3 regions of the Ruegeria sp. HKCCE4148 genome follow, and region 1 is predicted to be linked to each of the others. Evidence: riboswitches for the same ligand, from Rfam matches in the RefSeq annotation. Region 1 holds a riboswitch; each other region holds the start of a gene.

Region 1 (4,829 bases):
TCTTCAACTTCAGGAAGCGCTTCGGTCTCGACCTGGGCGGCGCGTTGTTCCGGCGTCTCGATCTTTGTGATCTTTGCCTTGGGGAATTGCGCCAGCACCGCCTGAACCAGAGGATGCTTTTCAGCTTCGGCCTTCAAGGCCAGCTCGGCCTCATCTCGCACTTCGGCAATTGTCGGCGTATCCCCGTTCGAGACGATCGAGACAGCCCACCGGTTTCCGGTCCAGCGTTGCAGGGCAGAGCCCAGCCGGGGCGCAAGGTCTGTCGGTGCATTCGTGGCTGGGGTGAACTCGATCCGACCGGGCTGATAAGACACAAGTCGCACGCCGTTTTCCACTTCAACCAGAAGCTTCACGTCGCGGTTGGCGCGGATCAGTTCGACCACGTGCTCAAAGGTCGGGTACCGGGCCAGGGCCGTCTGAGCATCCTGTGCCAATGCGGCAACCGGCGCGCCGCTTGAACCACGTGGGGCCGAGGCGTATGTGGATGCGGGGGTGGCGCTGGCCTGCGCGGGTGTTGCACCCTGCCGAGACATCAAGGTGCCGCCGCTAGGTCCACCTGCCGGAGGCGGCGGGGCGTCCTGCAGCCGTTTGACCAGTTCTTCAGGGCTGGGCAGATCAGCAACATGGGTCAGGCGGATAACGGCCATCTCAGCGGCCATCATGGCATTGGGCGCGGCCGAGACTTCTTCGAGCGCTTTCAGCAACATCTGCCACATCCGGGTCAGAACGCGCATCGGCAGGGCCTCTGCCATGTGTTGGCCACGGCTCCGTTCGTCCGGAGAAACGGTTGGGTCTTCGGCGGCGTCTGGCGTGATCTTCACGACGGACACCCAATGTGTGATCTCAGCCAGATCGCGCAAGACAGCCAATGGGTCAGCACCTTCTGCGTATTGGCCGCTGAGTTCTGTCAGTGCGCCTGCGGCGTCGCCCCGCAGGATCATGTCCATGAGGTCCAGAACGCGGCCACGGTCCGCAAGGCCCAGCATTGCGCGAACCTGTTCGGCAGTGGTTTCACCCGCCCCGTGCGATATCGCCTGGTCCAGCAGCGAGGTTGCATCCCTTGCAGACCCTTCCGCGGAGCGCGTGATCAGCGCCAGCGCATCTTCTGCGATCTCAGCGCCTTCCGCTGACGCGATCTTTTGCAGAAGGCCGATCATATCCTCGGGTTCGATCCGGCGCAGGTCAAAGCGCTGGCAGCGGGACAGAACTGTGACCGGCACCTTGCGGATTTCAGTGGTTGCAAAGATGAACTTCACATGCTCGGGCGGTTCCTCAAGCGTCTTGAGCAGCGCGTTGAAAGCGCTGGTCGAAAGCATGTGGACCTCATCGATGATGTATATCTTGTAACGCGCGCTGGCGGCGCGATAGCGGACACTGTCGATAATCTCGCGAATATCGTTCACGCCAGTTCGGCTGGCGGCGTCCATCTCCATCACATCGACGTGGCGGCCTTCCATGATCGCCACGCAGTGTTCGCATTGGCCGCAAGGTTCGGTCGTCGGGCCGCCATTACCGTCGGGCCCGATACAGTTCATACCCTTGGCGATGATCCGTGCGGTGGTGGTTTTTCCGGTGCCGCGAATGCCGGTCATGATGAAAGCCTGCGCAATCCGGTCCGCTTCGAACGCGTTTTTCAGGGTGCGCACCATGGCATCCTGACCCACCAGATCGGCAAAGGTTTCCGGGCGATATTTGCGGGCGAGAACCTGATAGGCGGGGCTGGGCGTGTCGGTCATGTTTTCTCGGTCGGATTCGGTGCTTCGGCTCAGCGTAGTGGTCGCTGCCTTCCGCGTCCACTGCGAGGCGCGATGATTTTTGATTTAGATTCTGACCGGATTCGCACTAAGCTGGTCCAACAAAATTTATGGTGCATTTTCGTTAAGAGTTCTTGGTGGAGGACACTGGTTTATGTCGCAACTGGTTATCTATGCCCTGCAAGTCGCGGGGGGTACACTTGCCCTGACATCGATGCCCGGACGGGGCGGGGATTATGAAAGGGATCTGGATACGATTGCCGCATGGAAGCCGGGGCTGGTTGTTTCAATGACAACGGACGTCGAGATGCTCCAAAACGGGGCGCAGGAATTCGGCAGCGATATCCAAAGCCGCGCCAGCCGGTGGGTGCATCTGCCGATCGAAGACTTTGGCGCCCCTACGCCTGCAGTTGAAGAGGCGTGGCCCTCGATCAGCGCGGCCGCCCGGCATGCTTTGACGGGTGGAGGGCGGGTACTGGTGCATTGTCGGGGCGGCTGCGGCAGGTCGGGAATGGTTGTTCTGCGGCTGATGGTCGAATGCGGCGAACAGCCAGACAAAGCCCTGGAGCGTTTGCGGGCGCTGCGTCCTTGTGCCGTGGAAACAGACGCCCAATTGGCCTGGGCAGCACAGAATTTTCAGGCTCAAGTCGTATAGTCTTAGGCCGAAATCTGTTCAGGCGCGTGCACGGGTTTGCGAGGCCGCAGCTTTGCAACCTCGATCATCGCGCAGGGTGGGTCTGTAATGATGCCGGATGGCAAGGCGCTGAACGTGTTTCCAAAGATCAGATCGGCGTAAGCGTTCAGGTCCTGCGGCTCTGCTTCAGGCTGTGTATCGCAAAAGATGCGAATTCTGTCTGATTGCGCTCGGAAAGTTGCGTGGCATCCTTGCGTGCAATGTGACAATTCACTGCCACCTTCAAACTCGAACCCGTCGCTTGTGGCGGCTGTGGCCTGCTTCATCGCCTCGGAAATTGAGCGTGCCAGCCGCGCCAGGGCAGGGCAGGTTTTGCCCGTCCGCTGACACACCGTTGCACTGTATTCATGCGTCTTCGTCTTCCAGATCATCCTGCGCCCTCCGCGCGTGGTGGGCAGGAGAGTTGGGTCAGGTGGGACGGCAACGTGCTGTCAGGACCTGCCCGGACACCCCGCCCGAGTTTCGGTTTCAGTTCCGATGGCAGGTCTCCTGACTTGCGGGTCATGGCTTTGCCGACCTTCCCAGCCCTAGGGGCCAGTGGTGTTTTGGCATCGCTCACCGCTTACAGTTGCGGGGGCAGTCGCGGATTTGGTTTGCGCCCGGATGACCAGACTGAACCGCACCGTGTTCCCTTTTCATCCCGACCCCTTGTGGGGGACAGGAACCATCACACAATCGCTAGCGTCTGATCCGGTTCCGAGTCAAGCTGATCTTTTACCCCGACGTGTGGTCATGCTGGATGGGGGGAACGTTCCTCTTTAGTGTTTAAAATATTGAAGCCAAGCAATTCAGTTTTTCAGTGCAGGGTCAGGGATCATGTTGGACGCAGAGCAGACGGTGTTGGCTGAAGATTTCCTTTTCCCATCCGGGTCCACGACCCTTGCAGCACGGTTGTACCGACCGCTGTCAGAGCCTGAAACCGTGGTTGTGCTGAATAGTGCAACGGGTGTGCCGCGCGACTATTATCGCCACTTCGCACAGTGGCTAGCGGCCGAGCGGGGTATGGCGTGTCTGACCTATGACTACCGGGATTTCGGGCATTCTCTGACCGGCCGTATGAAGGATGCGCGTGCAACAATGGCGGATTGGGCTTTGATCGACATGCCAGCGGCGCGGGCGGAAATGCGCAGGCGTTATCCTGATGCGCAGCAATGGACCATTGGTCATTCCGTTGGTGCGATGCTGGGGCCTGTTCAGCCCGACATCGACCAAATCGATCGGATGATTTGCGTGTGTTCGGGGCTCGTAACCCTCAGTGATCACCCATGGCCTTACCGTGGATTGGCCGGTGTTTTCTGGTATGGACACGCACCGGTACTGGTCAAAGCACTTGGCTATCTGCCGGGAAATGCGATCGGGTTTGGTGCGGACTTGCCGGGCTCGGTCTACTGGCAATGGCGCGAATGGTGCACGGCTCCTTTGAATTATGTACCTGAAATCGGACAAAACCTTCCTGAGGCGCGTTGGGACGGCTCCGGTAGACCCGTGGATTTGTTCACTTTCGAGGACGACCAGATGGTCCCGCCCGAAGCTGTCTGGCGGCTTGCCGACCTTTATGGCGCCGAGGCTAAGCGGCACCTGCTTAGGTCTGATGACTTCGGATTGTCAGAGATTGGCCATATCGGAGCTTTTGCTCGGCGTAATGCGGCAGTTTGGCCGAGCCTGATCGCGTGATCAGGCTCGACTTTTGAATTACCGAGTATTTTTCGCTTAACGCCCTTTATGCAGTTTTCGATCCTTCATGACACCCCGCACCATCTTACCGAACGCTTTGTCCCGTGCCCGGGATTGGGCGACGGTTTCCGAGTTGCGCTGATCTTCGCGCCGAAGCTTTCGCCATCGATCCAAGCGGGCAGGGTCAAGCACGCCTTGTTTGATCGCCCGCTGTACAGCACAGCCTGGTTCGGATTCGTGCTGACAATCTGAAAAACGGCAGTTCAGGCCAAGTACGGCGAGGTCCGAGAACACCTCGTCGATACCGTCCTGAGCTTCAAGCAGACGCAATGCGCGCATTCCAGGCGTATCAATCAGCCAGCCGCCGTTGCGCATCCGGTGTAACGCGCGCGCCGTGGTTGTGTGCCGACCGCGAGCGTCGTTCTCGCGAATACCTGACGTCGCCAAATCCTGATCGGTCAAGCCGTTGGACAATGTCGTCTTGCCAACGCCTGACGACCCAACCAGTGCTCCGGTCTGGCCTTTGGGGCACCAGGATAAGACCTTTTCCAATTCCGTTAGGTCTAGCGCGTTGATCGCCAGAACTGTCAGAAACGGGTCCAGAGCCTGCACCTGTTCCGAGAAACGATTGGGGTCATCCGATTGGTCAGCCTTTGTCAGGACAACAACCGGGTAACATCCTGCCTGATGTGCAAGTGCCAGATAAC
Region 2 (4,829 bases), 460 kb from region 1:
TATTGTCGGACGACGTTCTGAGGTTCAGGAATTTGCCACGAAATACGGTTTGACCGTTCTTCCTGATCTGGACATTTTTGTTGAAGAGTTCGCCCCCACCAATGCCGGCGTGGCCGAAGTGGTTATCACCCCGGACAGCAAACTGATCGGGAAATGCCCGCGTGAGCTTTTGTTCCGCAAGACTTATGGCATGTCGCTGCTTGCCATTCACCGAGGGGAAGAAACGCTCAGCCACGTTGAGACTGAAGATCACGAATCCACTCAGATAGGGCTTGAAAAGTTCCATGCCGGGGACATGCTTGTTGCGCATACCCGTTGGGACAACCTTATGCGGATCACGCGCGATCCCGATTTCGTTGTGGTGACAACCGATTTTCCACAGGATGAACTGAGGCCGCAGAAGGTCGGGTGGGCCCTTGCCTTTTTTGCCATTTCATTGTCCCTAATCCTGTTCACGGACGTGCGCCTTTCGCTGTGTCTTCTGACCGGGGCAGCCGGAATGATGTTGACCCGCGTGCTTAGCGTGGATGAGGCCTATCGTGCCGTTGGATGGAACACCGTCTTCCTGCTCGCCTGCCTCATACCTTTGGGACAGGCCGTGCAGAACACCGGCACAGCTGCATGGATCGCACAGCAAATCATGGTCATTCTTGACGGCTGGCCACTTTGGTCGCTTCAAGCAGGCATTGCCGTTCTGGCAACAGCGTTTTCATTGGTCATGTCGAACGTTGGCGCCACCGTTCTGCTCGTACCACTGGCCGTATCAATTGCCGTGGCTGCAGGAGGCAACCCAGCAGTCTTTGCACTCACAGTCGCCATATCAACCTCGAACAGCTTCATCATCCCGACCCATCAGGTCAACGCACTGATCATGGGTCCGGCCGGATACAAGGTCATGGATTTCGTACGCTCGGGCGGCATTATGACTGCTTTGTTCCTGATCGTTTCGTTGGTGATGATCAACGTCCTGTACTAGCGTAGCAATCGGGGCCGGATTTATGGGCTGACCAACCCCGACTGCCAATGACACCTCACTGGAAAGCCCAGGCTGGACCTTTACGCCGGACCTCGCCCTTGCGGAACAACCTCGTACCCTGGCTCTTCCGGTTCATCATCTTCCATCTCCGGCGGGAAACCGGGGGCTGTGATGTCCAGGCCTGTCGCCTCTTCCAGTCGTTTGATGATATTCGGCGACAGCTCGCGATCCCCATACCGGGCAATGCCATCTTCAAAAATCTTGATCATGACCGGGTTCATTTCCAGAGGCACCCCGGCGCGGTCAGCGACCTCTTGAAACAGACCAATGTCCTTTTTCACCAAGTCCATAGTGAAAGAAATATCGCGCGATCCGTTCAGGATGACCTGACTTTCCGTTTCATGCACAAAGGACGTACCGGACGAGATTTTTATCGCCTCGTATGTTGTGTTCAGATCCATCCCGGCAGCCTTTGCCGTGACCAGCGCTTCGGCGCAGGTGATCAGGTTGGCCGTGGCCAGATAGTTGGTCATCACCTTCAAAACCGAGGCAGAGCCCAATTCACCAGTGTGCAAAACACGCCGCCCCATGGTGGTCAGAAACGGCAGAATTCGCTCAAAAGTCGCACGATCACATCCCGCGAAGATCGAGATATTGCCGGTGGCCGCCCGGTGGCACCCGCCCGAAACCGGGCAGTCCACTGCCGCGCCTCCGCGTTCGATCACCTCGGCCCCCAAACGCTTGACTTCGGCCTCATCGGTTGTCGACATCTCCATCCAGATTTTGCCGGGGCCCACTTCGGGCAGCATCTCTTGCATGACCGCATCTGATGCCGCAGGCGATGGCAAGCAGGTGATGACGGCATCGCAATCGCGCATCAACTGTGCCGGACCTTCGGCTGCCTTTGCGCCAAGGGCGACGAACTCGCCCACCAGATCCGCGTTCAGATCATGCACTATCAGATCAATCCCGTTTCGCAGCAAGGAACCCGAAAGCTTGCCGCCAACGTTTCCCAACCCGATGAATCCTACTTTCATATGTCGCCTCTCCCTGCTGGCTTGTACCCGTCATGCGATCACGGATTTATCTGACCATTCATGCCGCCCAACGACAACCACAGGTCGCTTTTCACACCCACACCCTGATGTTACGCGCAACGCGCTTGACAAGCGGGCCAGCGGTGCCGCATGACCCATTCGTTGGTGTCGGCAAGAGCCGATGAAAAGGGAATGCGTCAACGGATCTTCCGCCAAACGCAGCCGCCCCCGCGACCGTGACCGGAGAGGGTGCCCAATGCCACTGGCCAAGGCCGGGAAGGCGGGACATCCGACAGAGGACCCTGACGTACCGGGCCTCTGACATCCGCAAGCCGGGAGACCTGCCAGCACCCGAAGTTGAAACCGGGCGGGGTGTTCCGGTATCGGGTCCATGTTGCAACACGTGGCCCGCTTGAAACCCCGTCCCCCGCGAAGAGGATTTGGGGGGATGAGAGACATGACTGAGACCACACCGGTCGAACTGCTGGTCTGCACGACCTGCCGCCGCGGGCTGCCCATCGAAGACGATGCGCAACGCCCCGGCACTTTGCTGCACCAGGCATTGGAACAAGCCGAACTGCCTGAAGGCATCACCCTGAAACCTGTCGAATGCCTTTCGAACTGCGATCAGGGCTGTTCTATCGTGCTGCGTGGTGGTCCCGATCGCTGGACCTTCGTTTACGAGAACCTGAACGAATTAGACCATGTCGATGTAATCGTCGACGGCGCAACCAAGTATCTGGCCACCGAAGATGGCCTGGTGAAATGGCGCGAGCGCCCTGAACATTTCCGCAAAAACTGCGCCTCGCGCATTCCCCCGATTGGAGCCTGACATGTCGAATCTCGAAAAACTTCCCGTCACCGTGATCACCGGCTTTCTGGGCTCGGGAAAAACAACGCTGGTCAAACACCTGATGCAGAACCCTCAGGGCAAACGTCTGGCCGTCGTCGTCAACGAGTTTGGCGATGTGGGCGTGGATGGCGATATCCTGAAATCCTGCGCCATCCCGGATTGCCCTGCGGAAAACATCATGGAGTTGGCAAACGGTTGCATCTGCTGCACCGTCGCGGATGACTTCATCCCGACCATCGAGGCGCTGATGGCGCTGGAACCGCGCCCCGAGCATATCCTGATCGAAACCTCTGGCCTCGCCCTGCCAAAACCGTTGTTGAAGGCGTTCGACTGGCCGGATATCCGCTCAAAGATCACTGTCGATGGCGTGATCGCTCTGGCCGATGCCGAGGCCGTCGCCGCCGGTCGCTTTGCCCCGAATGTCGAAGCTGTCGATGCCCAGCGCCTCGCCGACGACTCGATCGATCACGAAACGCCGCTGTCCGAAGTGTTCGAAGATCAGATCTCGTGCGCCGACATTATCCTTCTGACCAAGCCTGATCTTGCAGGGCCCGAAGGTGTGGCCAAGGCCAAAGAAGTGATCGCCGCCGAAGCCCCTCGCCACCTGCCTGTTGTCGAAGTCGCCGAGGGCGTTGTGGATGTCCGCGTTGTACTGGGTCTGGAAGCCGCAGCCGAGGACGACATGGATGCGCGTCCGTCGCACCACGACGGTCACCACGATCACGAGCATGACGATTTCGAAAGCACCATCGTCGAGTTGCCGGAACAAACCGATCCAGCTGATCTGGTCGCCAAGATCGAACGTCTGGCGACCGAGCTGAACATCCTGCGGGTCAAAGGTTATGCGGCAGTACAGGGCAAACCCATGCGCCTGCTGGTTCAGGCTGTGGGCGCACGCGTCCGTCACCAATATGACCGCCCATGGGGACCAGAGGAAGAGCGCCGTTCGCGTCTGGTTGTTATCGCCGAGCATGACGACATCAAAGAGGCCGAAATCCACGCGATCCTCGCGGGCGTCACCGAGGCTGCCGAGTAAACCATGCACGTCGTCTTCCGCGAAAGCCACGGGCTCGAGGAAACCGAGACCCCAACCGATCTGGGCCAAAGCCCGGCGGATCTGGTTGTTTTGTCCTTCTCGGACAGCGACCTCGGCGCTTTCGCGGCGGGCTGGCATCGTGGCGGCGGAACCGAGGGGCGAATGCCGACGCTTCGATTGGCCAATTTGACCGCGCTCAAACACCCTCTGTCCGTCGACACCTATGTCGAGCAGACGTTGGACGGCGCCAAGGGCATTCTGATCCGCCTGATTGGCGGCGTGCCTTACTGGTCCTACGGCTTGCAACAGGTTCTGGCGCTGGCGCATGCTAAGGGCATCGCGCTTGCCGTTCTGCCCGCGGACGGGCGAGAGGATACGCGGCTGGATGACTACTCTACCCTGCCCGTTTCAACGCTGCGCCGTTTGGCCCATCTGTGTGACACCGGTGGTGAGGTCGCAGCGCAAGCCGCATTGGCCCAGATGGCCTTGGCAGCAGGGCTTTATGCCGGGCCGGTGATGGGCGCAAAGACCCTGCCTGAATGCGGCGCATGGTGCCCGGATCGCGGTGTAATCCCAACGGATACCGCGTTCGAAGGCGACGCAAAACGTATCGTCGTCACGTTTTACCGCGCATATCTGACGTCGGCCGACACTGCCCCAGTCGCAGCTCTGATCCGCAGTTTGCGTGCGCGCGGATTTGCGGCAGTGGGCCTGTTCGCACCTTCGCTCAAAGCGCCAACTGCTGCCGATTGGTTGCGCGAGACGCTTGGGGCGTTGACCCCCGCTGCCATCATCAACGCAACGTCCTTTTCGGGCAAAGGCGCGTCGGGCACGTCTCCGCTGGATGCCGCCAATGTGCCGGTGTTTCAGGTCGCTCTGGCCACCTCGCGCCGCAAAGCCTGGGCTGAGGCGGAACGCGGTCTCTCG
Region 3 (4,829 bases), on a different contig from region 1:
GCACATCGCCAGTGACCGTTATGACAAGAACGGCCCCAGCCGCCGCCCCCGAGGACAGGCCAAAAAGGAACGGATCGGCCAGATCGTTGCGCGTGGTTGTTTGCAAAACCACGCCAACTACGCCCAGCCCTGCGCCGATCACAGCGGCGAACAAGGCTCGGGGGAGGCGAAGGTCGAAAACGATCCGATGCACCGGGGACATTTCACCTTCTGTCAGGCCGGTCCCCAAGCCAATGGCGGTAAAGACCTCGGCCATTGGGATCGAGGTTGTGCCATAGATCGTAGACAGCAGCAAAAGGGCGGTCAGAATGACCGCCCCCAGCAAGATCGATCGGCCCAAATGGACCATGTCAGTTGGTCTCCGGATGCATCGCATTGGCCATCTTTTCAATGGCTTCAATATTTGCCGGTCCGGGTGTCAATTCCTCGTAACGCAGGCCGATCCAGCGCGCGTTCTTGACTGCATCGGTTTGTGACATGACAGGATGATCTTTCAGAAACTGGAAGGTATCTTCTGCACCATTTCCTGTTTGATAGTCCAGTAGCACCAGGAATTCCGGGTTTGCGGCTGCCACGGTTTCCCAAGAGGTGCGACCCCAGCTGGTATCCATGTCATGTGTGACGTTTACACCCCCCGCAGCGGCAATCATGGCGTCCGGGATGGCGAATTTACCTGCGGTAAAAGGCGCATCTGCCGGCCCGTCCAGCAGGAAAACACGAGGTTTATCCAGATCGGCGGTTTTTGCCTCAAGGGCATCCAACTGGACTTTCCAGCCCAAGACAAGGTCTTCCGCCTTAGCCTCGACACCCATCACCTGGCCCAAACGCAGGACGTCGTCAAACAGCAGATCCATGCTGGCTTCGGGGCGGTCTTTGTTCAGGTGCACGCAGCTTTCGGTCAAGACCATGGTCTTGATGCCAAAGGGTTCCAGCGTGTCTGGGGTCACTTCGCCACCTGGCTGCATTCCGTAATACCAACCAGCGAAAAACATATCGGGTTCGACAGAGACAAGGTTTTCAACTGTAGGATATTTCGGAGCCAACTCGGGGATGTCGCCGCGCTGTGCATCAAAATCCGGGCTGGTCTTGTACCAGCCTGTGATGCCGGTCAGGCCGACGATCTTGTCTTGCAGACCCAAAGCAAACGCCATGTCAGTCATGTTCATGTCGTGAACAACGAGCCGTTCTGGCGTTGTTTCAAAAACCAGTGGCTCGCCGCAATTGTCCACTGTAATGGCATCCGCGGCTGCGCCGCTTGCCAGGCCAGTGAACACAGCCACAGGCCAGAGTTTCTGCATCATTGTAAGCTCCTGTTATGATGACAGTTTACGTTTTCGAATATCCAGAGCAGGGATCATGCGGCCCTCATGCTGGAAACACAGATAATCCACTCCAAACGTGTCGCGGACACGATCCGTTGTCAGAACATCGTTGACAGGGCCAAACCCTGTCAGACGTGTTGATTTCATTAACGCCACATGAGTGGCAAATTCCGGGATCATGACCAGATCGTGGACGATCATGACAACCGTCACGCCCAATTCAGCGACCAAAGACAACATGTGCCCCTTGGCATCCGGGTCTAGGTGATTGGTCGGCTCGTCCAGAAACAACAGAGACGGGTTTTGAGCCAGCGCACGTGCGATATGCGCCCGTTGCCTCTCACCCCCCGATAGCTGACCCATAGGTTTGCGGGAAAGGTGCATTAAACCCGTTGTTTCCAAAACCCGGTCAAGATCTTCCCTGTGCTCAGACGCGGACTTGTCAGCCTTGATCGGAATTTGGCCAAGTGCAACATAGTCGTGCAATCGCAACCGACTATCCGGCATTTCCTGTTGGCCAACCACAGCGATCGTCCGCGCGCGTTCATGGGCCGACAAGGTGCGCAGGCTTTGACCTTTTATCTGCACATCACCCAGCGCAATACGTTCGATTCCGCAAAGCAGCTTGAGCAGCGTAGTCTTCCCAGCCCCATTCGGTCCCGCAATCGCCAGAATTGATCCTTCTTCCAAGCCAAAGGACACATCCTGAAGCAGCACATCACCGTTCAAGGCATAATATTCTAGGTTTTCGACAGCCAGGAAACTCATGACGACCTCTGCGATGGCAAGGCAGGCATGCGCGACAAGGTTTTGGTGAACAGTGTTAGCGGGCGGTCAGTTGCGTTTGTCCAACCATCGGAACTGAGCTGATATTGCCCGGCGAATTCCACCACTGCATCCAGATCCTGTTCCGAAACGATGTCACCAAACAAATACTGCGCCTTGCCCGGTGCCTGAAAACCGACGGTGGTTGGCCGGTCGCAGCCCGCCATGCACGCGACCTCCCGGATTGCAAACCCTTCGGGCAGTTTTCGCGCCAATGCGCCACTCACTTGATCGGTGGACATCGCGCCTGTGCATGTCGTGCATACAAGTAGGAAATGATCTGCAGTTTTCGTCATTGTGCGCACCGGTTACCGCTGATCAAACTACAATACAATGTTATAACATTACTATTTTGAGAATCGCGATCTTTTCGCGAGGCCACAGCACAATAGGTATTGGGGTTGAGGATAAAGCTATCAGTCACCTGTTGCATTGTCCGCTCTGCTTGAAACCAAGCGCGGACAGAAGGTGCCAAAAATGGAAACACGCGAAAACCGTGCCATCAAAGCCTCCTTCCAGGACGCCCCGCCCCGGGTTGGTTAAACATCGGATGGCAGGTCTCCTGACTTGCGGGTCAAAGCTTGGCCCACCTTCCCAACCCTTTCGGGGTCAGTGGCGCAGTGGCGTCGCTCTCCGCTTACAGTTGCGGGGGCAGTCACGGACTTGGCGCAATACAGCGCCGCACCGTATTCCCATTTTCATCCCTTTCGGAACCATCCAACTCAGCTAGGCTGGCGGTGCTGGACTTGTCAAGAAGGAGAAGCAGTCGAGCCGATCCAAAACATCTGGGCGCGGCTCACATTCACGTTGGCCGGTTCTAGCCTGGTTGATATCAATAGTCGGAAACCAACAAGAAGTCCGGCGCAGCGTCTTCTTCGATCTGTGAAAACCGAGGGATGGAATCTTCGAAGACATTATCCGTACGGTCATCATTCACAGTCGAAACCTCTCCAATAAGGCAATCGCCGTGTTCTGCCCAGAATGCGTGCCAGACACCCGGCATAAGGGTCACGCTTTGCCCCGGTTTCAGCCGCAAATGCTCACCTGGTTGCAACGTAACAGGGCAGGCATCGCTGGGTACCGTCACTGGCGTGTTCCGGTCGATGCCCCCGTCAGGGTCAGATGCGTAAATCTCCAGCACCAGATCACCCCCGCCGCGATTGATGATGTCCTCGGCCTTTACGATGTGACGATGCATCGGAGACAGTTGTTTATCTTTCGAGATCAGCAATTTTTCCGCATACAACATCCCGCGACCTGATTTCAGATCATTCACCTCACCATTGCGCAGAGTGAAGAGGAACAGGCCGAGTTCGTCAAACCGACCCTGAGCGTAATCGGTGATGTCCCAGCCCAGCCCCCGACTGCGGATCGTTTCAGCTACAGGACTTCGCATCTGATCGGGCGACCAATCGGCAAAAGGTGGTAACACGGCTCCAAAGGATTGTATGAAAGCCTGCGCTTCGGACTTGATGCGGTTAATTTCGGATCGTTTCATTGGTTTTTCCAAGAATTAAAGCTCATGCGCCCAGGGCGGCTCGGCCCCGGCACGGGATACGGTTACAGCGGCGACTTCGGCTCCCAGTTCCATGGCCGCGCGCAACGCTTCTGGGGTCAGGTTTCGCACGCCTTGTTTGGTCAGTTTCTCAGCACGGCTGAGTGCGGTGAGCACACCAGCATTGAACGTATCGCCGGCACCGATCGTGTCTACGACCTGCACCTGTTTCACCGGCACCGAAACCTTTGATCCATCTGCCAGATACCCATGTGCGCCATCACCGCCCCGGGTCACTATCAGGGCCGTTGGCCCGGCCTGCAACAACAACGCGGCTTTCGCCGACTCGGGCTCGGTACCGGGAATGATCCAGTCCAGATCCTCGTCGGAAACTTTGACGATATCGGATTGCGCGATCATGTGGTTCAGGCGTGTTCGAAACCGGGCCTGATCCTCGATGAAGCCCGGACGGATGTTCGGATCCAGCATCACCGCACGTTCGCCACCATGACGCTTCAACAATGACGCGTAGGCATCCGCGCAGGGCTCACACGCCACACTAATACCCCCTAGATACAAAGCAGAGACTGCTGGAAGCTGATCTGGCATATCTTCCGGCGTCAACATACGCCCAGCCGTGTTTTCATCGACAAAGCTGTAGGTTGCGTGCCCATCTTGAAGTTGAACAAAGGCAAGTGTGCTGGGGCGATCCGAGACGATCACATGCGATGTATCAACGTGACTGGCGTTTAATGCGGTGATCAACTGCTGGCCGAACATGTCCGTTGAAATGCCCGTCAGCATCCCCACAGATACGCCTAGACGCCCCATGGCGACTGCTGTATTCAGGATCGCCCCGCCGGTATGCGGAACAAAGCCGTGCGCACCGAAAACTGTCGGCTCGGCGATCATATCAATCAGGGCTTCCCCGCAACACAAGATCATTCGACAGTCCTTTCCTGGAGTTCTTGTGGGGCACGTCGCTTAACGCTTGAGGGCGTTCTTGCAAAAGTTGTTTGCACCAATGATGCCAAATTCGGCTTGTTCTGAGACGTACAGGTTCAATGACTTTCGCAACTCACTAAAACGTCCACCGCCGTTGAACGCATCCTTAAAGTCCTGATCAAAGAGCCAACGGTTTTTCTCGGCGACGCCGCCCACAAGAAATACCCCACCGGCAGGCATCA

What was found. A riboswitch is a leader RNA that binds a small molecule or an ion and turns the genes downstream of it on or off. The one in region 1 is predicted to bind cobalamin.
Region 2: another riboswitch for cobalamin. It lies ahead of I9187_RS04630 (DUF1636 domain-containing protein); the one in region 1 lies ahead of I9187_RS02445 (hypothetical protein).
Region 3: another riboswitch for cobalamin. It lies ahead of I9187_RS08010 (DUF1636 domain-containing protein); the one in region 1 lies ahead of I9187_RS02445 (hypothetical protein).

The regions. Positions count from the first base shown of each region.
Region 1 is NZ_JAEDOS010000001.1:483,457-488,285, forward strand. It holds gene I9187_RS02435 (DNA polymerase III subunit gamma/tau) at 1-1,769, opposite strand, end outside; gene I9187_RS02440 (protein-tyrosine phosphatase family protein) at 1,909-2,409, shown strand; gene I9187_RS02445 (hypothetical protein) at 2,412-2,819, opposite strand; cobalamin riboswitch at 2,910-3,132, opposite strand; gene I9187_RS02450 (hypothetical protein) at 3,265-4,122, shown strand; gene rsgA (ribosome small subunit-dependent GTPase A) at 4,159-4,829, opposite strand, start outside.
Region 2 is NZ_JAEDOS010000001.1:944,031-948,859, reverse strand. It holds gene I9187_RS04640 (SLC13 family permease) at 1-976, shown strand, start outside; gene I9187_RS04635 (NAD(P)-dependent oxidoreductase) at 1,057-2,013, opposite strand; cobalamin riboswitch at 2,160-2,377, shown strand; gene I9187_RS04630 (DUF1636 domain-containing protein) at 2,471-2,845, shown strand; gene cobW (cobalamin biosynthesis protein CobW) at 2,847-3,902, shown strand; gene cobN (cobaltochelatase subunit CobN) at 3,906-4,829, shown strand, end outside.
Region 3 is NZ_JAEDOS010000002.1:596,269-601,097, reverse strand. It holds gene I9187_RS08025 (iron ABC transporter permease) at 1-349, opposite strand, end outside; gene I9187_RS08020 (ABC transporter substrate-binding protein) at 351-1,301, opposite strand; gene I9187_RS08015 (ABC transporter ATP-binding protein) at 1,314-2,090, opposite strand; gene I9187_RS08010 (DUF1636 domain-containing protein) at 2,087-2,443, opposite strand; cobalamin riboswitch at 2,682-2,880, opposite strand; gene I9187_RS08005 (D-lyxose/D-mannose family sugar isomerase) at 2,980-3,645, opposite strand; gene I9187_RS08000 (carbohydrate kinase) at 3,661-4,587, opposite strand; gene I9187_RS21895 (ROK family protein) at 4,627-4,829, opposite strand, start outside.